One region of the Kitasatospora papulosa genome, then DNA from elsewhere that is predicted to be linked to it. Evidence: riboswitches for the same ligand, from Rfam matches in the RefSeq annotation. Region 1 holds a riboswitch; each other region holds the start of a gene.

Region 1 (9,752 bases):
TCGCGCATCACCTCGACGACCTCGTCGGTGTCGATCCAGCCCCAGTGCATCGGATAGGCGAACTCGTCGAGCACGTACAGCTTGTAGGTCTCGGCCGCCAGGTCACGCTTGACCTGCTCCCAGCCCTCCCGGGCCTTCTCCTCGTTGTCGGAGTTGTCACCGTGCAGGCCCCGCTGGACCCAGGACCAGCCCTCGCCCATCTTGTGCCAGTCGACGCTGCCGCCCTCGCCGCTCGCCCCGAGCACCTTCAGCGCGTTCTCCTCGCCGACCTTCCACTTCGCCGACTTCACGAACTGGAACACCCCGATGGGCCATCCCTGGTTCCAGGCCCGCAGCGCCAGCCCGAAGGCCGCCGTCGACTTGCCCTTGCCGATGCCCGTGTGGACGAACAGCAGGGGACGGTTACGGCGCTGACGCGTCGTCAGCCCGTCGTCCGGTACCGATACAGGCTGTCCCTGTGGCATTAAGCGGCCCTCCCGGCAGCAGTGATGTCCTTGACCAGTCCGGCGATCGAGTCGGCCCGCAGCTCGTCGAGCGTGACCGCGCTGCCTCCCAGATCCCGGGCGAGCTGTGCGGCGAGACCGAGGCGTACGAACCCCGACTCGCAGTCCACGACGACCGACGCGGTGCCCTCGGAGGCGTGCAGCCGCCCGGCCCGCCCCGCCAGCGCGACCGGATCGACGCCCCCCGTCGCCCGCCCGTCCGTCACCACGACGAGCAGCGGCCGCCGCGACGGATCACGCAGCCGCTCCACGCGCAGCACGTCGTGCGCCTTCAGCAGTCCGGCGGCCAGCGGGGTGCGCCCGCCCGTCGGGAGCGACTCCAGCCGGGCGGCCGCCGCGTCCACCGACGAGGTCGGGGGCAGGGCCACCTCGGCGTCCTTCCCCCGGAAGGTGACCAGACCGACCTTGTCCCTGCGCTGGTAGGCGTCCAGCAGCAGCGACATCACCGCACCCTTCACCGCGCTCATCCGCTGCCTGGCCGCCATCGACCCGGACGCGTCCACGACGAACAGCACGAGATTGCCCTCGCGCCCCTCACGCGTCGCCTGCCGCAGATCGTCACGCCGTACGACGAGACCCCGGCCCGACCTCCCGCGTGCCCGCTGGTGCGGCGCCGCCGCCTGCACGGTCGCCGCCAGGTGCAGCTTCGTCAGCGCGCCCTCGGGCCGCCGCGAACCGGTGGTACGGCCGTGCTCGGTACGCGCCCTGGAACGCCGCCCCGCCGCGCCCTCGCCCAGACCCGGCACGCTGAGCACCTTCGTCCGGAACGGCTCACCGGCCCGCACGGGTTGCTGCTCACCGCCGCCGCCCGGCGCGGGCGCGTCCCCGCTCCCGGTGTCCTCCCGGCCCGGCGCGTCGGCGCCCCCGTCGTCCGTACCTCCGTCGTCGGAGCCGCCCGCGTCCGAGCCGCCGCCGTCGCTCTCGGGCCCGCCGCCCTGCGGGGGCACCCCGCCGCCGGGCCCGTCGGGGTCGGGATCGTCGTCGCCCTGCTCGTCCGCGGCGTCCTGCAGAGCCTCGTCCAGCTTGTCCTCGTCCAGCCCGGGCGCGTCGAACGGATTGCGCCGGCGCCGGTGGGGGAGTGCCAGCAGCGCGGCCTGCCGCACGTCGTCGGAGACGACCTCCTCGCGTCCCGCCCACGCGGCCAGCGCCGTCGCGGTACGGGCCATGACGATGTCGGCGCGCATCCCGTCGACCTCGAACGCCGCGCAGGTCGCCGCGATCTGCCGCAACACGCCGTCGCCGAGCACCACACGGGGGAGCAGGGCGCGCGCGGAGACGATGCGTTCCCGCAGCGCCGCCTCCTCGTCCGCCCACCGTGCCGCGAACCCCGCCGGGTCGTCGTCGTACGCGAGCCGCCGCCGCACGACCTCCACGCGCAGGTCCGTCTCACGCGAGGCGGCCACCTCGACGGTCAGCCCGAAGCGGTCCAGCAGCTGCGGCCGGAGCTCGCCCTCCTCCGGGTTCATCGTCCCGACCAGCAGGAAACGGGCGGCGTGACGGACCGACACACCCTCCCGCTCCACGTAGGAGGCGCCCATGGCCGCCGCGTCGAGCAGCAGGTCCACCAGGTGGTCGTGGAGCAGATTGACCTCGTCGACGTACAGGATCCCGCGATGGGCGTCGGCGAGGAGCCCCGGCTCGAAGGCCTTCACTCCCTCGGAGAGGGCCCGCTCGATGTCGAGCGCACCCACCAGCCGGTCCTCCGACGCGCCGACCGGAAGCTCCACGGTCCGCGCCGCACGCGACACGCCCGTCCCCGCCTCGTGCGGACCGTCGGGACACGCCGGGTCGGGCGCCCCCGGGTCGCACGAGAAACGGCACCCCGCCACGACCGCGACCTCGGGCATGAGGGCGGCCAGCGCCCGCACCGCGGTGGACTTCGCGGTGCCCTTCTCGCCCCGGACCAGGACCCCGCCCACGGCGGGACTGACGGCGTTGAGCAGCAGCCCGAGCCGCAGATCGTCCTGCCCGACGAGGGCGGTGAAGGGATACGGCGTACTCACGGAGCCTCCTCTGTAACGGTCACATCTGCACTCTCACGTCCGGTCCCGGCGAACCCTCGCCCGTCCGGAGCGGGTCTTCCGGACGTTCCGGAGGCGAGGGCCGGCGCGGGCGGCGCGCCCGGCGGGACGAACGGGAGCCCCTCCGGCGCGCCGGTCTCGATCAGCCGCCACAACGCGTCCGTGTCGGCGTGTTCCTCGATCAGGTCCCCCAGCCGGTCGAGCTGTTCCTCCCGCAGCGCCCCGAAGCTCGTGTCGGGCGCCGCCGCGAACCGGCGTCCGGCGGCCCGCGCGACCTCGGTCAGGAACGCCCGCCGGAAGGCATCGCTCTCCAGCGACCCGTGCCAGTGCGTCCCCCACACCGAGCCCACCCGGCACCCGTCCAGGAACGGCTCGCCGCCGCTCACCTCGGCGACCCCGTGATGGATCTCGTAGCCCTCCACCGGTTCCCCCAGCGCCGTCCCGACCGGCCGGGCCAGCACCTTCTCGCGGCCGAAGCGGACCCGCACCGGCAGCAGCCCGAGCCCCTCGACGCGACCGGCCCGCGACTCCACGTCGTCCTCGATGTGCTCGCCCAGGACCTGGAACCCGCCGCAGATCCCCAGCACCGGCCGCCCCTCGGCGGCCCGCCGCAGCAGGGCGTCCGCCAGACCGCGCTCCCGCAGCCACGCCAGGGCCTTCACGGTGCCCCGCGTCCCCGGCACGATCACCAGGTCCGCGTCGACCAGCTCCTCCGCGCGGTCCACGAACCGCACCACCACGCCCGGCTCGGCCGCCAGCGCGTCCACGTCGGTGAAGTTCGACATCAGCGGCACGGCGCACACCGCGACCCGCAGGACGTCCTCGCCGTGCGGCGGCGCGACGACCGACTCCCGCACGGCGCCGCGCATCGACACCCGCAGCCCGTCCTCCTCGTCGATGCCCAGACCGTGGGCGTACGGCAGCACCCCGAAGGTCCGCCGGCCCGTGAGCCCGAGCAGCATGTCCAGACCGGGTTCCAGCAGCGACACGTCACCGCGGAACTTGTTGACGAGGTATCCGGCGACCAGCGACTGGTCCTCCGGGCTCAGCAGCGCCGTCGTGCCGAAGAACGAGGCGAACACGCCGCCCCGGTCGATGTCGCCCACCACCAGCACCGGGAACCGCGCCGCCCGCGCGATGCCCATGTTCACGATGTCCGTACGCCGCAGATTGATCTCGGCCGGACTGCCCGCCCCCTCGCAGATCACCGCGTCATAGGTACCCCGCAGCTGCTCCAGGCAGTCCGTGACCGTCCCCAGGAGGGCCTCCTGCCGCCCCCCGTGATAGCCGCGCGCACTCATCTCGCCGACCGGCCTGCCCATGAGGACGACCTGGCTGGAGCGGTCACCGCCGGGCTTGAGCAGCACCGGGTTCATCAGCGCCGACGGCTCCACCCGGGCGGCCTGCGCCTGCATCGCCTGGGCGCGGCCGATCTCCGCCCCCTCCCGGGTGACGAACGAGTTCAGCGACATGTTCTGCGCCTTGAAGGGCGCGACCTTCACCCCCCGGCGCACCAGCCACCGGCAGATCCCGGCCGTGACGACGCTCTTGCCCGCGTCCGACGTCGTTCCGGCGACCAGCAGTCCGCCGTTCATGTGGCTCTCCGTCCCCTGGCCAGCCGCCCCGCCGCGCACACGGCGAGGGCCAGCACACTCACCCGGCGCGACAGCCGCACCGCCCGTTCGATGTCCGTGACCCGTACGTCCCGGCCCGCCCCGCCGTTGAGCACCGGCCGGTGCTCCACCCGTCCGCCGTAGGCGAGGGTGCCGCCGAGCCGCACGCCGAGCGCTCCCGCGAACGCCGCCTCCACCGGGCCCGCGTTGGGGCTGGGATGACGGTGCGCGTCGGCCCGCCAGGCACGGACGGCCTCGCGGGGGCGGCCTCCGGCGGCGACGGCGAGCGCCGCGGTCAGCCGGGCCCCCGGCCAGCCGGCGACGTCGTCGAGCCGGGCCGAGGCCCAGCCGTAGCGCCGGTGTCGGGGCGACTTGTGCCCGACCATCGCGTCGAGCGTGTTGACGGCCCGGAAGCCGACCAGCCCCGGCACCCCGCCGAGCGCACCCCACACCAGGGCCCCCACGACGGCGTCGGAGGTGTTCTCGGCGACGGACTCCACCACCGCGCGGGCGATGCCCGGCCCGTCCAGCGCCTGGGGGTCCCGGCCGCACAGGTGCGGCAGCCGCTCCCGGGCCAGCTCGATGTCCCCGGCGGCCAGGGCCCCGCCGATGGCGCGCGCCTCGCGGCCCAGCGACGTGCCCCCGACGACGGACCAGGTGGCGGCGGCCGTCAGCGCCACGGCGGCGGCCGGACGGTTCCGTACGGCACGCGCGGCCAGCGCGGCGGCGCCCGTGGCGCCCCCGGCGCAGACGAGCGTGTGCAGGACGCCCCAGCCGCGGTGGTCGCGCCACAGCAGGTTCTCGGCACGGGTCGCGGCACGTCCGAAGGCGGCGACGGGGTGGCCCCGCCGGGGGTCACCGAGCAGCAGGTCGCCGATCAGCCCCGCGGCGGCGCCGTACGCGAATACGCGGTCGGCTCGCACCGCTCAGCCGGCCGTCGTGCCTCGGAGGGCCTTCTCGGCAGGTGGTGCGGTGACCGGCTCGGGGCAGCCCGACATGGCGTATGTCCTCACTCAGGGTCCGCGCCCTGGTTCGACGTGACCGGCGACGAGAGTCTCCTGGCTCCCGGATCCGCAGTCCTCCGGCCTTCCGGTCCGCGGTGGCGGACCGTGAATTCCGTGTGGAGGCTGCTCCCCGGTGACAGTGGCGGGACCGCGCCGGATTCGCACCGGCTTCCTCTCCTGTCGCCGTGAATGGCTCCGGCAGTCCACCACGCTCCGCGAACGTCCGTCAACCTGCCGTTGACCTGCGAGGCTTCGGTGTGCTCAGACGCACATCGGGCCGGACACACACGGAGTGTGTCCGGCCCGACGCGGTCGCCCGCCCGAGGAGTCAGACGACGATCAGGAAGATCCCGTAGGCGACCGCCGCCGCGCACAGGGCGAAGCAGGCGTACGCGCCGGTGCGTGCCAGGACGCCGCCACCGCCGCCCTGCGCCGTCGCCGTCTGCTTGGCGAGACCGGTGATGCCGAGGGTGAAGAGGCCGACCAGCGCGACGGTGATCACGAGGCTGACGCCGAAGACGGACGCGAGAGCTGCCCAGTCGATGTTCATGCGGATCTGTCCTTACACCGTGGCCGGCCGGTCGGCCGGGGTCTCGGCCGTCGGGGCGTGGATGGTGGTCTTGAGGTCCGGGACGTTCAGACCGGCGGGCGGCGGGCTGACGGCCGCGATGGCGGTCGTGACGACGCCCGCGGGCTCGTCCCCGGTCGCGTTCACATTGGTGTGGTCGACCGGCTTGCGGCGTGACAGCAGCCAGATGGCGCCGGAGCCGGCGACGAGCAGGACGGCGACCACCGCGACGCCCCAGGGGCCCTGCTTGGTCAGGAACTCGGCTCCCGCGCCGACCAGGCCGGCGGCCGGCAGCGTCAGACCCCAGGCGACGAACATCCGGGTGGCGGTGGACCAGCGGACCACGCCCCCCTTGCGTCCGAGGCCCGCGCCCATGACGGCACCCGAGCAGGACTGGGTGGTCGAGAGGGAGAAGCCGAGGTGCGAGGAGGCCAGGATGACCGTGGCCGCGCTCGTCTGGGCCGCGAAGCCCTGCGGCGGACGCAGGTCGGTGAGGCCGCTGCCCATGGTGCGGATGATGCGCCAGCCGCCGAGGTAGGTGCCCAGGGCGATGGCGATACCGGCGGAGGCGATGACCCAGACCGGCGGGTTGGAACCGGGGGCGAGGACGCCGCCGGTGACCAGGGCCAGGGTGATGATGCCCATGGTCTTCTGCGCGTCGTTGGTGCCGTGGGCGAGCGACACCAGGCCGGCCGAGGCGATCTGGCCGGCGCGGTACCCCTTGGCCGTGGACTTGAGCTGGGCCTCGTCGGTGATCTTCCGGTTGAGGCGGTACGTCAGCTTTGTGGCCAGCAGCGCGGCGACTCCGGCCACCAGGGGCGCGGCGATCGCGGGCAGCAGGACCTTCGTGACGACGGTGCCGCCGTTGATCGAGGACCAGCCGGCCGACATCACCGCGGCGCCGATGAGGCCGCCGAAGAGTGCGTGGGAGGAACTGGAGGGCAGGCCGACCAGCCAGGTCAGCAGATTCCACAGGATCGCGCCGACGAGCGCGGCGAAGATGACCTCGGTTCTGAGGCCGTTCTCGTTGATGATCCCGCCGGAGATCGTCTTGGCGACCTCCACCGACAGGAACGCGCCGACGAGGTTGAGAACGGCGGACATGGCCACCGCTGTCTTGGGCTTGAGAGCGCCGGTCGAGATGGTGGTGGCCATCGCGTTGGCGGTGTCGTGGAAACCGTTCGTGAAATCGAACACGAGAGCTGTTACGACAACAATCGCAAGCAGCAGCGTGATGTGTTCCATTTACCCAGGCAATCGTTCGACGTCATTGGCACGGGGAACGTAAGCAACCTGGGTGAACGGAAGATGAACTGGGCAGGGCGGCACGGTGACCCCAAGCGCGTGGGCGGGTTCCGCTTGTGTGCGCGACGCGTGGGGCCGGGCCCCCGCGGCCGGTGCGGGGCCCGGCCCCACGCGTAGCGGAAGATCGCCGCCATGACCGATTTGCCCCGTTGGCGAGACGTCGGTCACGTCGCCTTAGGATCCCCGCATGAGTGACGTGGGCAAGGACGCGATCGGGCAGACGTGGGACGCGGTCGTCGGGACGGCCCGGCGGACCGCGGCGGACGGCCTGGTCGTGGGGACCTCGGGCAACGTGTCGGCCCGGGTGGGCGACATCGTCCTGGTCACCCCCAGCGGGGTTCCCTACGACCGCCTGGCGCCCGGGGACGCGGTCGGCGTCGACCTCGCAGGACGGCAGGTCCTGGGCGACATGGTCCCCACCAGCGAGCTCCCCCTCCACCTGGCCGTCTACCGCCACACCGACGCCGCGGCCGTCGTCCACACCCACGCCGTGCACGCCACGGCCGTCTCCACCCTCGTCACCGAGGTGCCGCTCGTCCACTACGCCGCCGCCCTCCTCGGCGGCCCCGTCCGCACCGCCGCCTACGCGCGCTACGGGACGCGCGAGCTCGCCGACCACATGCTGACCGCCCTGCGCGACCGCACCGGGTGCCTGCTGCGGAACCACGGCACGGTCACCTACGGGAACACCCTCGACCAGGCCTACGACCGCACCGCCCAGCTCGAATGGATGTGCAGGCTCTGGCTCACCGCCAGCTCCGTGCCCGGCCACAGCCCCACCCTCCTCACCCCCGCCCAGCTGCGCGACGTGCAGGACGCCCTGGAGGGGTACGGACAGCCTGGCTGAACCGGGCGGCCCACCGTACGGCCGAGGCCCACTGGCCGTCGGCGCCGCCGCCCGGGAGACTGGAGCCGTGCGCCCGGCAACAGCGGCGGCAGTGGCCGCCACCTCGGTCATCGGCGTCGGCGCGGCAGCGGTCGCCGCCGGACGCTACGCCAGCGACGCCGCCCTCGGGGCGCCCTCGCCACGGCCCTTCCCGGCCGACCGCCGCCTCACCGTGCACGCCGTCGCGGCCGGGCAGGTCACCCTGACCCGCTCCTTCTCCGCGCTGCGGCCCGGCACGTACGGCCTGACCGGCCGCGACGTCCACGCGGTCGTCGGCCCGGTGATCGAACAGCCGCCCGGCGACCCGGCGGTCTCCGCCGACACCGTCGTACGGCGGCTGGAGCGCGTCACCCTCGGAAACCTGAAACCGGGCACCAGGGTCCGCCTCACCCCGGAGCTCCACCGCGGCGACCCGCTCGCCGCCCTCGGGCTCGCGTACAAGGAGGTCGAGGTCCCCGGCGAACTCGGCGCCCTGCCGGCCTGGTTCGTGCCCGGCGCCCGCGACACCTGGGTGATCACCGTGCACGGCCTCGGCACCACCAGGGACCACCCCCTGAATCTGACGGGGTTCCTCCACGACCAGCAGTTCCCCGTGCTCGACCTGGCCTACCGGGGCGACCCGGGCGCCCCGCGCTCCCCGGACGGACTCGCCCACCTCGGCGAGTCCGAATGGCGCGACCTCGACGCCGCCGTCCGCTACGCCGTCCGCTACGGGGCCGAGCGCGTCATCCTGCACGGCTGGTCGTCCGGCGCCTCGATGGCCCTGCACGCGGCCGTCAACTCCGCCCTCCGCGACCGCATCAGCGGCCTCGTCCTCGACTCCCCGGTCCTGGACTGGAGGACCACCCTGCGCGCGCTCGCCTCGGCCCGGGGCGTCCCCTCCGCGCTGCTGCCCCTCGCCGTCAGGGCCGCCCAGGGCCAGACCGGACTGCACGGCGCCCGGCTCCTGGACACCTCGGTGCCGACCGCCCTGCACGTGCCCACACTCGTCCTGCACGGCCCCGACGACGCCCTCGCCCCCTGGCAGCAGTCCCGGGAGCTCGCCGCCCGCCGGCCCGACCTCGTGACCCTGCACCCTGTGCCACGGGCTCCGCATGCGGCGATGTGGAACGCGGACCCCGCCGGTTACGAAGAGGCGCTCCGGCGTTTCCTCACGCCCCTGATGTGAGCTGATGGGCCGGAACCGCCCGGTTGGTGACCCGTCCCGGAGCCCCTCCGAACCCCGGTGACACGGCTTCCGTTTGGGCTTTCGGCCCGTCAGAGGCAAGACTGCTCCTCGTGACGTCCCGTACCCCGCGCGACTCCAGGCTGCGACTTGTCCGCCCGCGACCCCAGGCAACCGCCCGCAAGGCCGTGACGACCCGGCGCACCAGGCCGGCCCCCCGCCCACCCGAGGGCACACCGCCCCCGGCCGAACTGGCGCGCCAGGCCAGGGCCGTCCTGGCCGACGCCGTGCGGATCGCCCACTGGGCCGCGGACGGGACGAGCACGGGCTCCGCCCCGCTCGCCGCCCGGACCCTGGAGCGGGCCGCCGCCGCACTCGCACTCGCCCCGGCCCAGGTGCAGGCCGGATGGGACCGGGCCAGGCTGGCCGGACTCATCGAGCTGCACGGCGACACCGCGCGCCCCGGCTGGCGGCTGCGCGCCTGGGACCGCGACGACTCCGCCGTGCTCCGCGGCTGGGTGGCGCTCTTCGACGCGTGGTCGCTCGTCCACGCCTCACCCGACGGCATCGAGGCCACCGCCGTGGCCGAGGCCGTCGAGGCGGTACCCCAGGTGCTGTCCCTCCTCCAGCTCTCGGCGGGCCCCGTCACCGTGCCCGCCCTCCTCGACCTGCTCGGCCAGCGCGTCG
Region 2 (9,752 bases), 3.2 Mb from region 1:
GGTTCGTCAAGGACCTGCCGCTGCTGATCGCGTTCGCCGTGCTCGCCGCGTACACCTACTCCTCGGGCCTGCGCGCCCCCGCGCTCATCGCGTTCGTCAAGGACGGCCTGATCTATCTGGTCATCGCCGTGGCGATCATCTACATCCCGATCAAGCTCGGCGGGTTCGACGACATCTTCGCCAAGGCGAGCGAGGCGTTCTCGGCGAAGAACGAGGCCGCGGGCAAGCCCGTGGCGGGCCTCGTCCCGGGCGACATGGGCCAGTGGGGCTACGCCACCCTGGCGCTGGGTTCGGCGCTCGCGCTCTTCATGTATCCCCACTCGATCACGGCGACGCTCTCCAGCCGCAGCCGTGAGGTGATCCGGCGCAACACCACGATCCTGCCGCTGTACTCGCTGATGCTGGGCCTGCTGGCCCTGCTCGGGTTCATGGCGATCGCAGCCGGGATCAAGGTGGACAACGGACAGCTCGCGATCCCGCAGCTGTTCGAGAACATGTTCCCCGACTGGTTCGCGGGCGTGGCCTTCGCCGCGATCGGGATTGGCGCCCTCGTGCCGGCCGCGATCATGTCGATCGCCGCGGCGAACCTCTTCACCCGCAACATCTACAAGGACTTCATCAGGCCGGACGCCACCCCGGCCCAGGAGACCAAGGTCTCCAAGCTGGTCTCGCTGCTGGTCAAGGTCGGTGCGCTGGCCTTCGTCCTCACCATGGACAAGACGGTCGCGATCAACTTCCAGCTGCTGGGCGGTATCTGGATCCTCCAGACGATGCCGGCCCTGGTGGGCGGCCTGTTCACCCGGTGGTTCCACCGCTGGGCCCTGATCGCCGGCTGGGCGGTCGGCATGCTCTACGGCACGGTGGCCGCGTACGGCGTCGCCAGCCCGACCCAGAAGCACTTCGGCGGGTCCTCGAAGGAGATCCCGGGCATCGGCGAGATCGGCTACATCGGTCTCACCGCGATCGTGCTGAACATCGTCGTGGTGGTCGTGCTGACCTTCGTGCTCAACGCCCTGAAGGCCCCGGCCGGCGTGGACGAGACCTCGCCGTCCGACTACACGGCGGACGCCGGCGACCCCGGCGTCAAGACCGAGCTCCCGCCGGCCACGGTGGGTGCGCCGGGCGACGACGAGCCGGTGCGACGGGCCTAGGACCCGCGCCGTCCGTCCCGGCGGGGATCCCCCCGCCGGGACGTTCGAGCGGAGGCCGCGGGGTTCCGGTGCCGCCCCGGAAAGAGCGTGCGCCCGGCCCCGCGCCCGGGGCAGACTGTCGCGCATGGATGTCACGATCAGACCTGTGCGCGCCGAGGAGTACGAGGCCCTGGGCGAGATCACGGCCCAGGCGTACCTCGGTGACGGACTGCTGGACTTCGGCACCGGCGACCCCTACCTGGAGCAGCTCCGCGCCGTCGGGCGACGGGCCGCCGAGGCCCTGGTGCTGGCCGCGGTGGACGCCGGGGGCGAGCTGCTGGGCGGTGTCACCTACGTCGCGCCCGGCAGCCCGTGGGCGGACGTCGCCGGCCCGGACGAGGCCGAGTTCCGGATGCTGGCCGTCTCCGGGACGGCGCGCGGGCGCGGTGCGGGCGAGGCGCTGGTGCGGGCCTGCGTGGACCGGGCACGCGCCGCGGGCGGCCTCTCCGGGATCGTCCTGTCGACCCGGTCGTCGATGGAGGCCGCCCACCGGATCTACCGCCGCCTGGGCTTCGTACGGACGCCGGAGCGGGACTGGAGCCCTCTGCCGGGCTTCACCCTCCTGACGTTCCGTCTCCCTCTCTGACCCGTCACGACACTACATGTGGGGGCCGCCGCAATCGGCGGCCCCCACATGTATGCTCGACCTCGCTGTCGCCGCAGGGGAATCCGGTGCGAATCCGGAACTGTCCCGCAACGGTGTGATCGGTGCGTATACGCGCACCGCGGAGTCCGAGGACCTGTCGACAGTGCGTCCGGCTCGACCGAACCGGACGCAGAGACGTCCGGGCCCCGCGGAGGGCCGGTGGACGCCGCGCGCACCGTGCTGCCCTCCCCCGGGTTCCCTGTGTTCCGGCTGCCCCGCTCCCGCAGGCCCTGAGCCGAGCGAGGGATAGCCCCAGTGACCATCGCGCCAGCCGACCCGGTTTCAGCCGCGGAATCCGAAGGCCGTACGACCGACGCGCCCGGGACCGCCCTGCTGCGGACCCTGACCGGCCTCACCGCCGATCTCCCCGACACCGACCCCGGACGGGTCGCCGCCGCCGCCCTGCGCGGCCGCAGCGCGCGGTCGGACGAGGCGGAACTGCGCTCGCTGGCCACCGAGGCCGCCGCCGGCCTGATCTCGGAGGACCCGTCCTACTCGCGGCTCGCCGCCCGGCTCCTCACCCGGGCCGTCGCGGACGAGGCCGCCGGACAGGGCGCCGTCTCCTTCTCGGCCTCGGTCGCCGTCGGGCACCGCGAGGGCCTGATCGCGGACCGTACGGCCGAGTTCGTCACCCTGCACGCCGCCGCACTCGACGCCCTGGTCGACCGGGCCCTCGCCGACGGCGCGGACGACCGCTTCGGCTACTTCGGGCTGCGGACACTGCACAGCCGGTACCTGCTGCGGCACCCGCTCACCCGCCAGGTCATCGAGACCCCGCAGCACTTCATGCTGCGCGTCGCCGCCGGGCTGGCCGAGGACACCTCCGAGCGGGCCCTGGAGGAAGTGGCCGCCCTGTACGGCCTGATGAACCGGCTCGACTACCTGCCCTCCTCCCCCACCCTGTTCAACTCCGGCACCCGTCATCCGCAGATGTCGTCCTGCTACCTGCTGGACTCGCCGATGGACGAGCTCGACTCGATCTACGACCGCTACCACCAGGTGGCACGGCTCTCCAAGCACGCGGGCGGCATCGGGCTCTCCTACTCCCGCATCCGCGCCCGGGGTTCACTCATCCGGGGGACCAACGGGCACTCCAACGGCATCGTGCCGTTCCTGAAGACGCTCGACGCCTCGGTCGCGGCGGTCAACCAGGGAGGACGGCGCAAGGGTGCGGCCGCCGTCTACCTGGAGACCTGGCACGCGGACATCGAGGAGTTCCTGGAGCTGCGCGACAACACCGGCGAGGACCAGCGGCGTACGCACAACCTCAACCTCGCGCACTGGATCCCGGACGAGTTCATGCGCCGGGTCGACGCGGACACGCAGTGGTCGCTGTTCTCCCCGGCCGACGCGCCCGAACTGGTGGACCTGTGGGGGGACGAGTTCGACGCGGCCTACCGCGCGGCCGAGGCGAAGGGGCTGGCCCGCAGGACCCTGCCGGCACGTGAGCTGTACGGCCGGATGATGCGCACCCTCGCGCAGACCGGCCAGGGCTGGATGACGTTCAAGGACGCCTCCAACCGCACGGCCAACCAGACCGCCGAGCCGGGCCGGGTCGTGCACTCCTCGAACCTCTGCACGGAGATCCTGGAGGTCACCGACGACGGCGAGACGGCCGTCTGCAACCTCGGGTCGGTCAACCTCGGCGCGTTCGTCGCGGAGGGCACCATCGACTGGGAGCGGCTGGACGCCACCGTCCGCACCGCGGTGACCTTCCTCGACCGCGTCGTGGACATCAACTTCTACCCGACGGAGCAGGCCGGCCGGTCCAACGCCCGCTGGCGCCCGGTGGGCCTGGGCGCGATGGGCCTCCAGGACGTCTTCTTCCAGCTGCGGCTGCCGTTCGACTCCCCCGAGGCCCGCGCGCTGTCCACGAAGATCTCCGAGCGCATCATGCTCGCCGCCTACGAGGCCTCCTGCGACCTCGCGGAGCGGTCCGGCCCGCTGCCGGCGTGGTCCGAGACCCGCGCCGCCCGGGGCGTGCTGCACCCGGACCACTACGACACCGAGCTGCACTGGCCGGAGCGCTGGGACGCCCTGCGCGCCCGGGTCGCGAGGACCGGCATGCGCAACTCGCTGCTGCTGGCCATCGCGCCGACGGCGACGATCGCCTCGATCGCCGGGGTGTACGAGTGCATCGAGCCGCAGGTCTCCAACCTTTTCAAGCGCGAGACGCTCAGCGGCGAGTTCCTCCAGGTCAACGCCTATCTGGTGGACGAGCTGAAGAAGCTCGGCGTCTGGGACGCCCGGACCCGCGAGGCGCTCCGCGAGGCGAGCGGCTCCGTGCAGGGCTTCGCCTGGATCCCCGAGGACGTGCGGGCGCTGTACCGCACGGCGTGGGAGATCCCGCAGCGCGGCCTGATCGACATGGCGGCGGCACGCACGCCGTTCCTCGACCAGAGCCAGTCGCTGAACCTGTTCCTGGAGACGCCGACGATCGGCAAGCTCTCCTCGATGTACGCGTACGCCTGGAAGCAGGGGCTGAAGACGACGTACTACCTGCGCTCGCGTCCGGCGACCCGGATCGCCCGCGCCGCGTCCGGGCAGGCCCCGGCCGCCGCCACCGTTCCCGTGCAGGCGTCGGCTCCCGACGCGGACGCCCTCGCCTGCTCCCTCGAAAACCCCGAGTCCTGCGAGGCCTGCCAGTGATGAGCGCATCCGAGAACAAGAACCTGCTCGACCCGGGCTTCGAACTGACCCTGCGTCCCATGCGCTACCCGGACTTCTACGAGCGCTACCGGGACGCGATCAAGAACACCTGGACCGTCGAGGAGGTCGACCTCCACTCGGACGTCGCCGACCTCGCGAAGCTCTCCCCCGGCGAGCAGCACATGATCGGCCGGCTGGTCGCGTTCTTCGCGACGGGCGACTCGATCGTCTCCAACAACCTCGTGCTGACGCTGTACAAGCACATCAACTCCCCCGAGGCGCGGCTGTACCTGTCACGCCAGCTCTTCGAGGAGGCCGTGCACGTCCAGTTCTATCTGACGCTGCTCGACACCTATCTGCCCGACCCGGAGGACCGTGCGGCGGCCTTCGACGCGGTCGAGGAGATCCCCTCGATCCGGGAGAAGGCGCAGTTCTGCTTCCGGTGGATGGACTCGGTCGAGAAGATCGAGCGGCTGGAGACGAAGGCCGACCGCAGGCGCTTCCTGCTCAACCTGATCTGCTTCGCCGCCTGCATCGAGGGGCTGTTCTTCTACGGCGCGTTCGCGTACGTCTACTGGTTCCGCTCGCGCGGTCTGCTGCACGGTCTCGCCACGGGCACCAACTGGGTGTTCCGCGACGAGACGATGCACATGAACTTCGCCTTCGAGGTCGTGGACACCGTGCGCAAGGAGGAGCCGGACCTCTTCGACGACGAGCTCCGGCAGCAGGTCACCGACATGCTGAAGGAAGCGGTCGAGGCGGAGCTGCAGTTCGGCCGTGACCTGTGCGGCGACGGTCTGCCCGGCATGAACACCGAGTCGATGCGCCAGTACCTGGAGTGCGTGGCCGACCAGCGGCTGACCCGGCTCGGTTTCCCCGCGCTCTACGGTTCCGAGAACCCGTTCTCGTTCATGGAGCTCCAGGGGGTGCAGGAGCTGACGAACTTCTTCGAGCGCCGCCCCTCCGCCTACCAGGTGGCCGTGGAGGGGTCCGTCGGCTTCGACGACGACTTCTAGATCCTGGCCCAGGACCTGACGTACGGGCGCCGTGCGGCCGTGACCGGCTGTGCGGCGCCCGCCGTTTCCGGGCGTGTCCCCCCTCTGCGCCGTTGCGCGTCCCTCAGTTGGCGGTCGATCCGGCGCTCCCGTGCGAGACCGACGAGCGCGGGCAGCAGGACGAGGGCGAAAAGTGCTGCTATGACCAGGTAGCCCAGGAATGTGTTCATGGCTCTACTGTCGTCCGCGTGCCGGAAATTCGTGAGTGGCAGGACTGCCACTCACCATCGAATTGCTGCCACACTGACGTCATGCTGAAGAATGTCGCCGCCCTGCTGCTCGACGACGTCCATCCCTTCGAACTCGGGGTGCTGTGCGAGGTGTTCGGCCTCGACCGGTCCGACGAGGGGCTCCCCGTCCACGACTTCGCCGTCGTGTCGGCCGAGGGCCCCCTCCTGCGGACCCACGCCGGTTTCTCCGTCAGCGCGCCCTGCGATCTGGACCGCCTGGAGGAGGCCGACCTCATCGCCGTGCCCTCGGGGAGCCACTACATGGACCGGACGTACCCCGAGGAGGCGCTGGCGGCCCTGCGCCGGGCCGTGGAGCGCGGAGCACGCGTGCTGAGCGTCTGCTCCGGCGCCTTCGTCCTCGGCGCGGCCGGACTGCTGGACGGCCGCCGCTGCACCACGCACTGGCGGCACTCCGACGAACTGGCCCGGCGCTTCCCCCTGGCCCGGGTCGAGCCGGACGTGCTCTACGTCGACGAGGGCCCGATCGTCACGTCGGCGGGGACGGCCGCCGGCATCGACGCCGCCCTGCACCTGGTCCGCCAGGCGCACGGGCCCGCGGTCGCGAACACCCTCGCCCGCCGCATGGTGGTCCCCCCGCACCGGGACGGCGGCCAGGCGCAGTACATCCAGCGCCCGTTGCCGCGTACCCGGTGCGACACGGTCGGCGAGACGCTCGCCTGGATGGAGCGCCACCTCGACGAGGAGATGACCGTCGAACAGCTGGCCGACCGGACCCACATGTCACCCCGGACCTTCGCCCGCCGCTTCCAGCAGGAGACCGGCACCACCCCGTACCGCTGGCTGCTCCGGCAGCGGGTGCTGCTCGCGCAGCACCTGCTGGAGACCTCGGACGAGACGATGGACACGATCGCCGGGCGGACCGGCTTCGGGAACGCGGCGGCACTGCGCCATCAGTTCGTACGTGCGCTCGGGACGACTCCGAACGCCTACCGCCGCACCTTCCGGGGGCCGTCCGCCCTGACCGAGGCGGCCTGACCCGACGGCCCCCGGACCGCGTCAGATGCCGCAGCCGGAGGCGGACCAGAAGTGGTTCGGCCCCTGGTTCACGTGGATGTGGTCGCTGTGGCCGGCGTAACCCGGGCCGAGGATCCCGTTGAAGCCGTGGTTGCGGGCCTGCTTCGCGATGGTGCACAGCGAGTGGGGCCCGGAGCCGAGGTCGACGGCGTCGCCGTACAGATGGCGGCTGTTCGTCGCTCCGCCGACCGCCGCGTTGCAGGAGGTGGACCGGAAACCGCTGGTGACCCGGATCGACTGGTCACCGAGCGCGTGGCGCAGCGCCTCCAGCTTCCACATGCTGCTCAGGGCGTTGGCCTTGGCCGTCCCCGCCGCGACCGCACCGCCCGCCCAGGTGCTGTTGCACGTGTTGAGTTCGGGATAGGTGAAGTGGACCGGGGTGCAGTCGTCGTCCTGGAGCGCGTAGAGCTTGGTGAACGTGGCCGGGCCGGCGACCCCGTCCGCGGTGAGGCCGTAGGCGGCCTGGAAGCGCTTGACCGCGGCGGTGGTGGCCGGGCCGTAGGAGCCGTCGACGGCCAGGACGGAGTTGTATCCGGGATAGCCGGACACCCGGATCTGGAGCTGGGTGACGTCGGCTCCGGTGGCACCCGACGACAGGGTGCGGCTCCACGTGTAGCAGCCGTCGGCCTGCGCGGTGCCCGCGGTGACGACGGCCCCTCCGATCGCGAAAGCCATGGTCATGACAAGGCCGAGCAGCAGATGTGCGGTACGTCTGAGCATGGGGGTCTCCCTGCGCGATGAGGTGGACGGGCGGGCTTCGGGGTGAGCCTGTCCCAGGAGTCGACGCGCGTCAACTACGCCCGGGAAAACGCTCCTTGGCCGACACTCACCGTTCACCGGGACACCGGCGCAGAGAACAGGGAGGGGCCACGCCGTCGCGGCGGGGCCCCTCCCTGTACGGAGATCAGGCGTTCGGGACGACCTCGTAGCGCGGGGTGCCCTCGGCCATCTGCTTCAGCGCGTCCTTGCGGTCCCGCTTCGAGAGCCGGTCGATGTACAGGTAGCCGTACAGGTGATCCGTCTCGTGCTGCAGGCAGCGCGCGAAGTAGCCGCTGCCCCGGACCTTCACCGGGTTGCCCTGGGCGTCCTGACCGCGCACGACCGCGTAGTCGGGCCGGGCCAGCGAGGCGTACGCCGTCGGCACGGAGAGGCAGCCCTCGTTGGAGTCGTCGAGGTTGCGCCGCTCCGGGGCGAGCTCCTCCAGCACCGGGTTGCAGATCGCGCCGACGTGCCGCACCCCGTCGTCGTCCGGGCAGTCGTAGACGAACACCTTGCGGTCCACGCCGATCTGGTTGGCGGCCAGGCCCACGCCCTCCGCAGTCCGCTGGCTGGCGAACATGTCGTCGATCAGCTGCGCGAGCTCGTCGCCGAACTCCGTGACGTCGCTGCACTCCTTGTGCAGGACCGGATTGCCGACCACCGTGATCGGGCGGGAGGTGCCGCGCTCCCGGTGCGCCGCCTCGCGCGCCTCGCAGTCCTCGGTGTCCACGAGGAATCCCTCGTCGTCGACACCGGTCCGCTCGTCCGTCTCCTGCTGCGACATGTCCGCCGTTCGCCTTCCTGCAACCCTGAGCCCGTGAGTACCCGCACCGAATCGGTGCCCGTACAGCCTACGGGCACCGCTCAGCAGACTTCTTCCAGATCCCGCCACTCACGGCTGTCCGGGCTGTCGGCCACCCAGCCGTCCAGCAGACCGCGCACCAGCCCGGCGGGGGCCGCTATGCCGCACTCACGCTCCGGTACCCACAGGTCACCGGCGGTGCGGTGGCCCAGCGGCCCGGGGTGTCCGGGCTCACTGTGGTCGTGCGGGTCCAGGTGCTCACCGTCACCCTCGTCGCTCTCCATCCTGCTCTCCGAGCAGGCACGGCAGAGCAGCCGTACGGAGGACGACCAGTCCTCGGCGGCGAACCCGGCGTCCGAGGCGAGCTGCTCCAGCGCGTCACGGTCGGCCTCGGTGGCGGCCTCCAGGAGCACCACCCAGGTGGGGACCGGAGAGGGCGCCCACAGCTCGATCTCGTCGAAGACCGGGTAGGACGGCCCTGCCGCCGTGACCCGCTCACCGTTCGGCACGCCGTCGTGCAGGACGACCTCGCCCCAGCGCCGCCCCGAGGACGGCAGCGGGATCGACAGCACCTCCATGCGCGCCGGATCGAGCCTGCGCCCCCAGACGACCTCGGCCTCGCCCTCGGGCGAGAGCCGCACGGCCGCGCTGCCCAGCTCCATGCCCGTGGGCTCGCTGTTGGCCGCCGCGTTGTACTGACCGCTGCCCGGCACCTTCAGCCCGTAGGCCTGCCAGGCCCGGCGCGCCAGCGGCCAGTCCTGCAGCGCGGTGGCGGCGATCCCGACGTTCCACCAGTCCGGCGCCCCGGACTCCCGGTCGAGCAGGGCGACGGCGCGCAGACCCGCGGCCCTCGCCTGTTCCCAGTCGTGCCGGAACTTGTGCAGCAGGGCCAGATTGAACCAGGACTCCGAGAGCCAGGGCTCCAGGTCCGCCGCGCGCGTCAGCAGTGCCCCCGCGTCCTCGTACCGGCCGTCGCCGATCAGCGTGAACGCGCGGTCCGTGGCCTGCCGCCAAGAGGCGGACGGCCGATGCCGTACCTTCCCGAAGATCCTCACGATTCCCGCCTGTCCCGACTGGACACCCTCGTTTTCCGCTCTCCTTCGCATCCAACCATGCCCGGCCGGACGCTCGCTCATTACCCATGGGTTACCCCGTACCGGCCCGGGTGAGACCGCCCCGCGCCAGGACTCTGGCCAGCGCCTCCACCACCTGCGGCTGGTAGTCGTGGCCGGTGCCGAGCCTGAGCTGCTCCAGCGCCCTCAGGGACCCCTTGACGCCTTCCCCGCACAGGTCGTCGTACGCGTTGACCGCGCGGACGATCCGGGCGGAGGTCTGCTGGTCCCGGTACGGATCGGCCTGCTGCTCCACCACCGCGGCGACCGCGGG
Region 3 (9,752 bases), 5.2 Mb from region 1:
CCAGGTCTTCCCCCACCAGGCCCGCACGGGCGGGAGCACGGCGCGCTGGGCGCTCTCCGCCACCCGCTCGGCTCCCTGGAGCCTGCGCCGCAACGAAAGCCGCAGCCGGCACAGGGGCACGGTCGCCCAGGCGAGGACCACCATGGCGATGTAGTCGACCACCGCGTGACGGCCGTCGGACGACAGGTGTCCCCCGAAGAGGAGCACCAGCCCGGCCAGGCTGTTGAGGACGGCCACCCGGACCACGGCGCGCAGCGCGTACACACAGGCCGCGATCATGGAGCTCAGGATCAGGAAAACGTCCCCGCTGAACGCCCCCGGCGTCGGCAGGTCGACCGCGAGCGCCAGTACCACCAGGGCCAGGGGTGCGATCCGCGCCCACCAGGGCAGCAGTTCGCTCTCGTTCTGCGGTGCGTGCGACGTCAGCCCGGTCGTGGTGCGGTACGGGCTCACGTCATCGCCTCCGGGGTGCAGCGCGCGGACCGGTGCCCGGCAGGCCCCGTTTCCTCACTCGACCTTGGTGCCGGAAGCCCCGCCCCGCACGCCGAAGCCCGATGCCGCAACCCTTGACGAGTACACGTAGACGGGCAAAGAATGATCGCGAAGCACGCCTGACAACGTTGTCTACGTCTCGAGAGGCGCTCATTCCATGAGATGGACCCAGTGGATCCGCGGTGCGGGGACGGCGGCCGCCGCGGCGGCTCTCCTCGGTGGCGCCGTCGCCGCACCCGCCTCGGCCGACGGAGCGGGGCACGCCGGACGCGGCCGGCTCACCGATCTCGTCAACCCCTTCATCGGAACCGAGAACGAGGGCAACACCTACCCCGGCGCCGCGGTGCCCTTCGGCATGGTGCAGTTCTCGCCCGACACCGGGCACAACACGGGATACGACTACTCGGAGACCCATATCAGAGGTTTCTCCACCGTCCACATCTCCGGCGTCGGCTGCGGCCTCGGCGGGGACCTCCCGGTGCTCCCGACGACCGGTGGCATCACGTCGACGGACAACGCCGTGTACGCGGCCGGGTTCAGCCACGACGACGAGAAGGCGGGACCCGGCACCTACCAGGTCGGCCTCGACACGGGCATCAAGGCCGAGCTGAGCGCCACCGAGCGCACCGGAGTGCAGCGGTACACCTTCCCCGCCACGGACAAGGCCAACGTCCTCATCAACGCGGGCCAGTCGCTCCACAGGACCGTGAACACCGAGGTCGAGATCCTCGACGACAGGACCGTACGCACGGCCATCACCGGCAGCGGCTTCTGTCAGGACACCAAGCCGTACACGGTGTACACCGTCACCCGCTTCGACCGGCCCTTCACCGTCTCCGGCACGTGGAAGGGCGAGACGGTCACCGAGGGGTCCACCGCCTCGTCCGCCGGGGCCGAGCGCAACGGCGCCTTCGTGCGGTTCGACACGTCCAAGGACCGCACCGTCGAGGCGACCACCGCGATCTCGTACGTGGACGCCAAGGGAGCGGCGCTCAACCTCCGCGCCGAAGGCGGCCGTTCCTACGACCGTGTCGCCCGCGCCGCGCAGGCCGCATGGGAGGACCGCCTCGACGACGTCCGGGCGAAGGGCGGCAGCGAGACCCTGCGCCGCACCTTCTACTCGTCGCTGTACCGCTCGTTCCTCGCGCCCAACATCGGCAGCGACGTCGACGGCCGCTACACCGGCTGGGACCAGAGGATCCACAAGGCCAAGGGCTTCACCTACTACCAGAACTGGTCGCTCTGGGACACCTACCGCACCCAGGCGCAGCTGCTGTCGCTGCTCGCCCCCCACGAGTCCCGTGACATGGCGATCTCCGTCATCAAGATCGACGAGGACAGCGGCTGGCTGCCGAAGTGGGGCTACGGCACGGTCGAGACGAACATCATGACCGGCGACCCGGTCACCCCCTTCCTCACCAACGCCTACCAGCAGGGCCTGCTCAAGGGGTACGAGGAGCAGGCGTACCGCGCGCTGAAGAAGAACGCCGACGGTGTGCCCCCGGCCGACTCCGCCCCCGTGGGCCGTGAGGCCAACAAGGAGTACCTGGCCGACGGCTTCGCGCCGTACATCAAGGGCCGGGCCCACGTGAAGCCCGGTGACTCCGACTACGACCACGGCGCCTCGGCGACCCTGGAGTACGCGCTGTCCGACGCGATGCTCGGCCGGATGGCGAAGGAGCTCGGCCACGACCAGGACGCCGCGCGCTATGCGGAGCGGGCCCAGAACTACCGGAAGATCTTCGACAGTTCGACCGGCTTCTTCCGTGCCCGCGACGCGAACGGCGACTTCACCGGCCCCGCCGACCCCGCCCGGAGCGAGGGCTTCCACGAGGGCACGTCCTGGCAGTACCAGTGGCTCGTCCCCCAGGACCTGCCCGGCATGGTCTCCCTGATCGGAGGGACCGACGCGGCGAACGAGCGCCTCGACTCGTTCTTCGCCTACGAGCAACTGCTGCAGGACCCGTCGAAGACCGCCCGCGAGGTGTGGGTCAACGGGCCGTACGACTACTACAACGCGGACAAGTACAACCCGCAGAACGAGCCCGACCTGATCGCCCCCTACACCTACCTCTCCACCGGGCAGCCCTGGAAGACGACGGACGTGGTGCACGCCGCGCTCACCCTCTTCACGGACACCCCGACCGGGATGACCGGCAACGACGACCTGGGCACGATGTCCGCCTGGAACGTCCTCTCCTCGATCGGTGTCTTCCCGGTGCAGCCGGGGACGGACACCTGGGGCCTGTCGACGCCCGTCTTCGAGCGGGTCGACCTGACCCTCGACCGGCGTTACTACCCCGAGGGCGCCCTGACGGTGAAGGCGCCCGGCACCTCCGACTCGGCGCGCTACATCCGGTCCGCGCGCACCGACGGGGCCGCGTACGGGAAGACCTACCTGACCACCGAGGACATCCGCAGGACGCGGGAACTGTCCTTCGAGGTCGGGACCACGCCCTCCGGATGGGGCACCTCGGCGGACGCCGCGCCGCCGGCCCTGAAGTGACGATCTGAGGCCCACCGGCCGCATGCGCGTGGCCCGCCCCTCGACGAGGGACGGGCCACGGCACTGTGCCGGGACGCTCAGCCGTTGAAGCGGTCCGGATCCAATCCGGTGCGCTCGTCACGGTTGAGGGCGTTGATCTCGCCGATGTCCCCTTCGGTGAGTTCGAAGTCGAAGAGGTCGAAGTTCTCCTCGATGCGCCGCCGGGTCACCGACTTGGGGAACACGATGTCCCCGCGCTGCAGGTGCCAGCGCAGGGTGACCTGCGCCGTCGACTTGCCGACCCGCTCCGCGATACGGACCAGCGTCGGATCGTCGAGCACCTTTCCCTGCGCGATCGGGGACCAGGCCTCCGTCGCGATGCCGTGTTCGGCGCCGAAGGACCTGACGGCGTCCTGGGTGAGGTAGGGATGGACCTCGATCTGGTTGACGGCGGGCACCACCACACTGCCGTCCAGCAGGCGGCGCAGGTGGTGCGGCTGGAAGTTCGAGACCCCGATGCTCTTGACCCGCCCCGAGCGGTAGATCTCCTCGAGTGCCTTCCAGGTCTCCACGAAGTCGCCCCTGTCCGGCAGCGGCCAGTGGATGAGGAAGAGGTCCAGGTAGTCCAGCCGGATCTTCTCCATCGTGCCCTCGAAGGCGCGGAGGGCGTCGTCGTACGCGTGGGCGCCGTTGTCCAGCTTGCTGGTGACGAAGACGTCGCCCCGGTCGAGACCGGAGTCCCGGACCGCCTCTCCGACCTCCTTCTCGTTGCCGTACATCTGAGCCGTGTCGATGTGCCGGTATCCGGCCTTCAGGGCCGCCAGGGTGGTCTCACGTGTTTCCTGCGGCGGGATCTGGAAGGTGCCGAATCCGAGCTGGGGGATCTCCACGCCGTTGTTGAGCGTGATGGCGGGTACTGAGGCCACGGGAGGCTCCTTCTCGTCGGTGTGAGGGTGCGGTGGTCGGTCGGGTTCCGGTTCACGGAATGCCTCATTCCGCCCTCACTGCGGCGTACCCGTCACCAAACGGGGCAAACAGCTTCAAAGTGCCTGATTGGTGAGGATGTACGGGCTGTGCGCGCGTGCCCACGCTCCGCACCTCGGTCGGGTCCTGCCACCGCCCGGTGCGATGCCGCCGCTCCCTTCGCGTGTCCGGCCCGGGCCGGGCCGAAACATGGTCCGGCCGGGCGCCGGCGCCTGGTCCGCAGCTGTGACCGGCCCTGCCGGGGCGCGCGGACGCACCCCGGCAGAGCCTCGCCGTCAGTGGGCCGAGAGCTCGTCGCGGACGGTGCGGGCCGCAGCCACGAGGTTCTCCAGCGACGCGCGGGTCTCCGGCCAGCCACGGGTCTTCAGCCCGCAGTCCGGGTTGACCCACAGGCGCTCCGAGGGGATGGCTGCCAGCCCCGTGCGGAGCAGCGAGGCGGTCTCCCGCACACTCGGGACGCGGGGCGAGTGGATGTCGTAGACGCCGGGGCCCGCCTCGCGCGGGTAGCCGTGGTCCGCCAATTCGTGGGCCACCTGCATGTGGGAGCGGGCTGCCTCCAGGCTGATGACGTCGGCGTCGAGGTCGTCGATGGCCTGGACGATGTCACCGAACTCGGCGTAGCACATGTGGGTGTGGATCTGTGTGTCCGGCCGTACCCCGCTCGTCGACAGCCGGAACGCCTCGATCGCCCAGGCCAGGTAGGCGGGACGGCCGGCGGCGCGCAGCGGCAGCGTCTCGCGCAGAGCGGGCTCGTCCACCTGGATGACCGAGATGCCGGCCGATTCCAGGTCGTCGACCTCGTCGCGCAGGGCGAGGGCGACCTGGCGGGCGGTGTCGCCGAGCGGCTGGTCGTCGCGGACGAAGGACCAGGCGAGCATGGTGACCGGGCCGGTGAGCATGCCCTTGACGGGACGGTCGGTGAGCGACTGGGCGTACGTCGTCCAGCCCACCGTCATCGGTTCGGGGCGGGAGATGTCGCCGGCCAGGACCGGTGGGCGGACGTAGCGGGTGCCGTAGGACTGGACCCAGCCGTGCCGGGTGGCGAGGTATCCGCTCAGTCGCTCGGCGAAGTACTGCACCATGTCGTTGCGTTCGGGCTCGCCGTGCACGAGGACGTCGATGCCGGTCCTCTCCTGGTAGGAGATCACCTCGGCGATCTCCTTCCTGATCCGCTCGTCGTACCCGGCCGAGTCGGTCCTGCCGGTGCGCAGGTCGGCGCGCGCGGCGCGCAGTTCATCGGTCTGCGGGAACGAACCGACGGTGGTCGTCGGCAGCAGAGGAAGTCCGAGGTGGGCACGCTGGGCTGCGGCCCGGACCTCGTACGGCTGGGAGCGTCGGCCGTCGGCGTCCGTGACGGCGTCGGCCCTGGCCTGCACGGCAGGGTCGTAGGTGACGGGGGAGTCGGCGCGGGAGGTGAGGTCCGCCCGATTGGCTGCGATCTCGGCGGCGATGGCGTCGGTGCCCTCGGCCAGTCCCCTGGCCAGGGTGGCGACCTCCGCCGTCTTCTGCCGGGCGAAGGCGAGCCAGCGCAGGATCTCAGGGTCGATCTCCTCCTCGGCCGCCGTGTCGAGGGGGACGTGCAGGAGGGAGCAGGAGGTGGCGACGTCGACCCGGCCGGCGAGGCCGAGGAGCGTGGCGAGGGTGGCCAGCGACTTCTCGTAGTCGTTGATCCAGATGTTGCGGCCGTCGACCACGCCGGCGACGAGCCTTCGGCCGGGGAGTCCTCCGGCGGCCGCGAGGTCGTCGAGGTTGGCCGCCGCGGCGTCGGTGAAGTCGAGTGCCAGTCCGTCGATCGGGGTCCTCGCCAGGACGGGCAGGGCTTCCCCGAGCCGGTCGAAGTAGGAGGCGACGAGCAGTCCGGGGCGATCGGCGAGCCCGCCGAGCTGCGTGTAGGCCCGGGCGACGGCGTCGAGATCGGCCGGGGTGCGGTCCTGGACGAGTGCGGGTTCGTCGAGCTGCACCCACTCCGCCCCGGCCGCCCGCAGATCGGCGAGGACCTCGGCGTACACCGGAAGCAGACGGTCCAGGAGGGTGAGCGGCTCGAAGTCCGCGGCGACGCCGGGCGCGGGCTTGGCGAGGAGCAGATAGGTGACCGGGCCGACGAGGACGGGCCGGGCGGTCAGCCCCAGGGCGACGGCCTCGTCGAGTTCGGCGACCTGCTTCGCGGAGTTCGCGGCGAAGACGGTGTCCGGGCCCAGTTCCGGAACCAGGTAGTGGTAGTTGGTGTCGAACCACTTGGTCATCTCCAGCGGTGCGGCCTCCTGCGTGCCGCGCGCCATAGCGAAGTACCCGTCGAGGGGATCGGCGGCAACCGCCTCGCGATGGCGGTCCGGGACGGCTCCCACCATGACGCTGGTGTCCAGCACATGGTCGTAATAGGAGAAGTCCCCGGTCGGGACCTCGTCGATGCCGGCCTCGCTCAGCTGCCGCCAGGTGTCGCGGCGCAGTCCGGCGGCGGTGGCGCGGAGGGCGTCCGGGGTGACCCGCCCCTTCCAATAGCCTTCGACGGCCTTCTTCAGTTCCCGGTTCTGTCCCTGCCGGGGGTAGCCGTACACCGTGGACCGCGTTGCCGCGGTCGTGTGTTCGGTGGTCACGGAGATCTCCTTCGCGAGATGAATCCCTGAGATCCCGGCGACGGGACGGGAGCGCGAAGGGGTGACCCACCTGGCGGAGGGCGTCGTGCGACGCGCGGATCCGCCCGGTACGTACGCCGACCCGCCCACGAGGTCACCGGGATGTCCGCGCACGGTTCGTCCGAGCGCGGGCAGTTGGCAGGTCTTCGGACTCGCGGGCACGCCCTCGAAGAGGACACCTAGTGGCCGTCGCTTCCCAGGCCCGGTTCGTCGGACCCAGTGCGTGATGACGGCGGTCGTTCCCGCTCACCGCTGCGGGGCAGTCCCGGATTTCCACCGGGTTCCCTCTTGCGACGCATCCCGTCTGGCGGACGGGGCGAACCAGCTGCGCCTACCAGCATACTGATCGTTTCAAAATGAAGTTTGGAGTCATCTCAAGCAGATGATGCTGCTGGCGAGTTGGAGCAGGTTGAGGTGGATGTCCGCGCGCACGGATGACGCTCGCTCGCGCCGTGCCCGCGCTGATCGACCGCGACGACCCGATACCGGGCAATCAGCCGCGAGGCCACCACCTCCCACTCACCCGCATGACCGGCCAAGCCGTGCAGCAGCACGACCGGCTCCCCCGGCCTGCCCCGGTCCCGGCAGACAAGCCGAACCCCGTCGCGCACCGCCACACGCTCGGACCACACCACGACCGCCCCCCAGGAATCCTCTCGCCCCGATCATGCCCCGACAGCCACGAGCCGCGCTCAAGGCCGCCCTTCTCGAAGGCGCGTCGCCCTGAAACACCGGCCACGTCCGCGGCGACGGTGCCCTGTGACCGCAGCGGGGCGACTGCCACTGTCAGACCCAGGTGGCAGCATCACCGAAGTGAACGCCCTGAGGCGTCCTCAACTCACCTACGTAGCAAACGAAGAGGAGCATTCCCCTTGCGACTGCCTCACGTAACGCCCGGCATTGCCGCAGGCATCCTTGCCCCGGCCCTCCTGCTCGCCACCCCGTCCTTCGCCGCTACGGCGGCACCGACCGCGGTGACGGTGCCCGCGGTGTCCTCGTCCGCGGACGAGCCGGACCCCGACGACCTGAGGGTGACCATAGTCCGGATCCTCGCCGACCCGGACAGCGGCCGACGTGTGACACGAGAAGCCAACGCCCTCCTGGACGCCAACGACCCCGAGGCGATGCGCGCCTGGCTGGAGACCGGCTACCGCATCGCCCAGGCCGAGGACGACCGCGTCGCCATCACGCGTCTGCTCGCCGACCCCGACAGCGGCCGGCGCGTCATCGCCGAGGCCAACGCCCTCCTGGACGCCAATGACCCCGAGGCGATGCGCGCCTGGCTGGAGACCGGCTACCGCATCGCCCAGGCCGAGGACGACCGCGTCGCCATCGCCCGCATCCTCGCCGATTCGTCCATCAGCCCGGCCCTGCGCGCGGCAGCCAACGCCGCCCTGGACGACAACACACCCGAAGCACTGCGCCACTTCCTGGAAGTCGGCAGGTACCAGGTCGCCTGACCGGCACAGCGCCGCACCACAGCGCGTCGCCCGGGTGGCACCCCCTGCCGCACGCCCGGTCGCCGGAACGCCGAGAATCCGGGCGGGGCCGCCTGCACCTCTGTGTGCAGGCGGCCCCGTCCGGCAGGCCCTGTGTCGGCTCGGCGCCCTCCGCAGAGCTCCGTGGCCTCGCCGCCCGGTGCGGCACCGGCCACTGACACCTCCGACAGCAGAAAGCGCATTTTCGATGACCACACAACCCCTACGCACCGAGCGCAGCGGTCCGCAGACCGCTTCCGTCGTGACCGACCTGCCGTTCAAGCCTCAGCTCGTCAAAGCGGTGTTCAGGGACGTGACCTCGTTGCACGTCTCCCGGTCGGCCGCGTGGGCCGCCGCGTCGGTGACGCGGACCGTGCTGACGGAGATCATCGAGGGCGCGAGAAGCGCGGCGGCCGAGGAGGTCAGAAAGAGGCTGATTCCCAAGGACCTCATCTCGGCGATCGACCGGAACGTCGAGGTGGAGGTTGGATCGGCGTGGTACCTGCACAGCCCGACCTTCCACGGCCTGATGGGCGAGGTGCGCAACGCCGATGGTGCGCTCGTGTCTCTTCGTGAGCGCCGCGGGGTGCGTACACCGAGTGGTGTGGCTGGCGCCCACCGGTTCGAGGCCGGGGTGAGACGGCTGCTGGGGAGCCGGGGGGTAAGGGCGGTCCCGGCGATGGTCCGCGACCTGGACGGCATCGCGAGCGTGTTCCTGACGGCCCTGGCCCGGGACGCAGCCAAGGTCGTCCGCGAGGGCGGGGTCAAGCGGTTCGGGACGGTCAGTCTGGTGGTGCCGGGCGAGCCAGCCCCGGCCCCGCTGCTCAAGGACCCCCTCCTCGCCCTGTCCACCCGTCGCGGGGACGGGCGGACTGTTGGCGGGGGCGACATCCTGGCCGCCGTCACGATGCAGCTGTTCGGCGATCTCAGACAACGCGCCATCACCGAGGCAGCCGAGATGACACGGAACACGTCGGTCAACTGATCGGGCCCGCGCCTGCGCTCTGCCCACTGCTCACGATTCCCACGTGTGCGCGGCTCCCGGAATCTGCCGCCCACATTCGGCTCCGGGAAGACCTCCCTTACTGATCAGTTCAGAATGAGTTTTGGTTCAAAGGCTTGGCAGTTGGGCCGGCGGGCGGCAGAGTTCTACAGGTGGCGGATGATCTTGTGCCTGATGACCTGTGGGATCGCGTGGCCCCGCTGCTCCCTCCTCGCCCGCTCCGGCAGCAAGCACCACCTGATCACCGACCGCTACGGAACACCTCTCGCAGTCTCCGTGACCAGCGGAAACCGTCACGACGTCACCCAGCTCCTGCTCCTGCTGGACACGATCCCTCGCATCCGCGACCTGGTGGGCCGCCTCGCCACCGGCCACGGCAGCTGTTCGCCGACCGTGGCTACGACTACGACAAGTGCCGACGCCTGCTCCGCGCCCGTGGCATCACGCCGAGGATCGCCCGCAGGGGTACCGCCCACGGATCCGGCCTGGGCAAGACCAGATGGGTCGTCGAGCGAACCTTCGCCTGGCTCCACCAGTTCAAGCGCCTCCGGATCCGCTACGAGATACGAGCCGACCTTCACCTCGGGCTGCTCCTACTCGCCTGCAGCATCATCTGCTTGCGACGACTCCGAACCTCATTCTGAAATGATCAGTTAGGGGGCGCCCGGGTGCGCCGT

Evidence for each region. Region 1 has a riboswitch for cobalamin ahead of OG362_RS24930 (cobalamin biosynthesis protein). Riboswitches for the same ligand answer to the same signal wherever they lie in the genome.
Region 2: linked by a shared signal. The riboswitch ahead of OG362_RS10210 (ribonucleoside-diphosphate reductase subunit alpha) and the one ahead of OG362_RS24930 (cobalamin biosynthesis protein) in region 1 are both predicted to bind cobalamin.
Region 3: linked by a shared signal. The riboswitch ahead of metE (5-methyltetrahydropteroyltriglutamate--homocysteine S-methyltransferase) and the one ahead of OG362_RS24930 (cobalamin biosynthesis protein) in region 1 are both predicted to bind cobalamin.

What each region holds. Positions count from the first base shown of each region.
Region 1 is NZ_CP108452.1:5,692,439-5,702,190, forward strand. It holds gene cobO (cob(I)yrinic acid a,c-diamide adenosyltransferase) at 1-464, opposite strand, end outside; gene OG362_RS24920 (putative cobaltochelatase) at 464-2,506, opposite strand; gene OG362_RS24925 (cobyric acid synthase) at 2,503-4,119, opposite strand; gene OG362_RS24930 (cobalamin biosynthesis protein) at 4,116-5,060, opposite strand; cobalamin riboswitch at 5,189-5,316, opposite strand; gene OG362_RS24935 (hypothetical protein) at 5,470-5,691, opposite strand; gene OG362_RS24940 (inorganic phosphate transporter) at 5,704-6,954, opposite strand; gene OG362_RS24945 (class II aldolase/adducin family protein) at 7,202-7,861, shown strand; gene OG362_RS24950 (alpha/beta hydrolase) at 7,929-9,068, shown strand; gene OG362_RS24955 (hypothetical protein) at 9,254-9,752, shown strand, end outside.
Region 2 is NZ_CP108452.1:2,464,930-2,474,681, forward strand. It holds gene mctP (monocarboxylate uptake permease MctP) at 1-1,151, shown strand, start outside; gene OG362_RS10205 (GNAT family N-acetyltransferase) at 1,276-1,776, shown strand; cobalamin riboswitch at 1,829-1,952, shown strand; gene OG362_RS10210 (ribonucleoside-diphosphate reductase subunit alpha) at 2,092-4,485, shown strand; gene OG362_RS10215 (ribonucleotide-diphosphate reductase subunit beta) at 4,485-5,501, shown strand; gene OG362_RS10220 (hypothetical protein) at 5,498-5,710, opposite strand; gene OG362_RS10225 (GlxA family transcriptional regulator) at 5,792-6,766, shown strand; gene OG362_RS10230 (D-Ala-D-Ala carboxypeptidase family metallohydrolase) at 6,788-7,525, opposite strand; gene def (peptide deformylase) at 7,710-8,348, opposite strand; gene OG362_RS10240 (tetratricopeptide repeat protein) at 8,429-9,421, opposite strand; gene OG362_RS10245 (HD-GYP domain-containing protein) at 9,513-9,752, opposite strand, start outside.
Region 3 is NZ_CP108452.1:473,374-483,125, reverse strand. It holds gene OG362_RS01985 (PP2C family protein-serine/threonine phosphatase) at 1-453, opposite strand, end outside; gene OG362_RS01980 (GH92 family glycosyl hydrolase) at 650-2,998, shown strand; gene OG362_RS01975 (aldo/keto reductase) at 3,076-3,903, opposite strand; gene metE (5-methyltetrahydropteroyltriglutamate--homocysteine S-methyltransferase) at 4,237-6,555, opposite strand; cobalamin riboswitch at 6,715-6,948, opposite strand; partial or broken gene OG362_RS01965 (alpha/beta fold hydrolase) at 7,026-7,229, opposite strand; gene OG362_RS01960 (ALF repeat-containing protein) at 7,467-8,054, shown strand; gene OG362_RS01955 (hypothetical protein) at 8,281-9,057, shown strand; partial or broken gene OG362_RS01950 (IS5 family transposase) at 9,292-9,719, shown strand.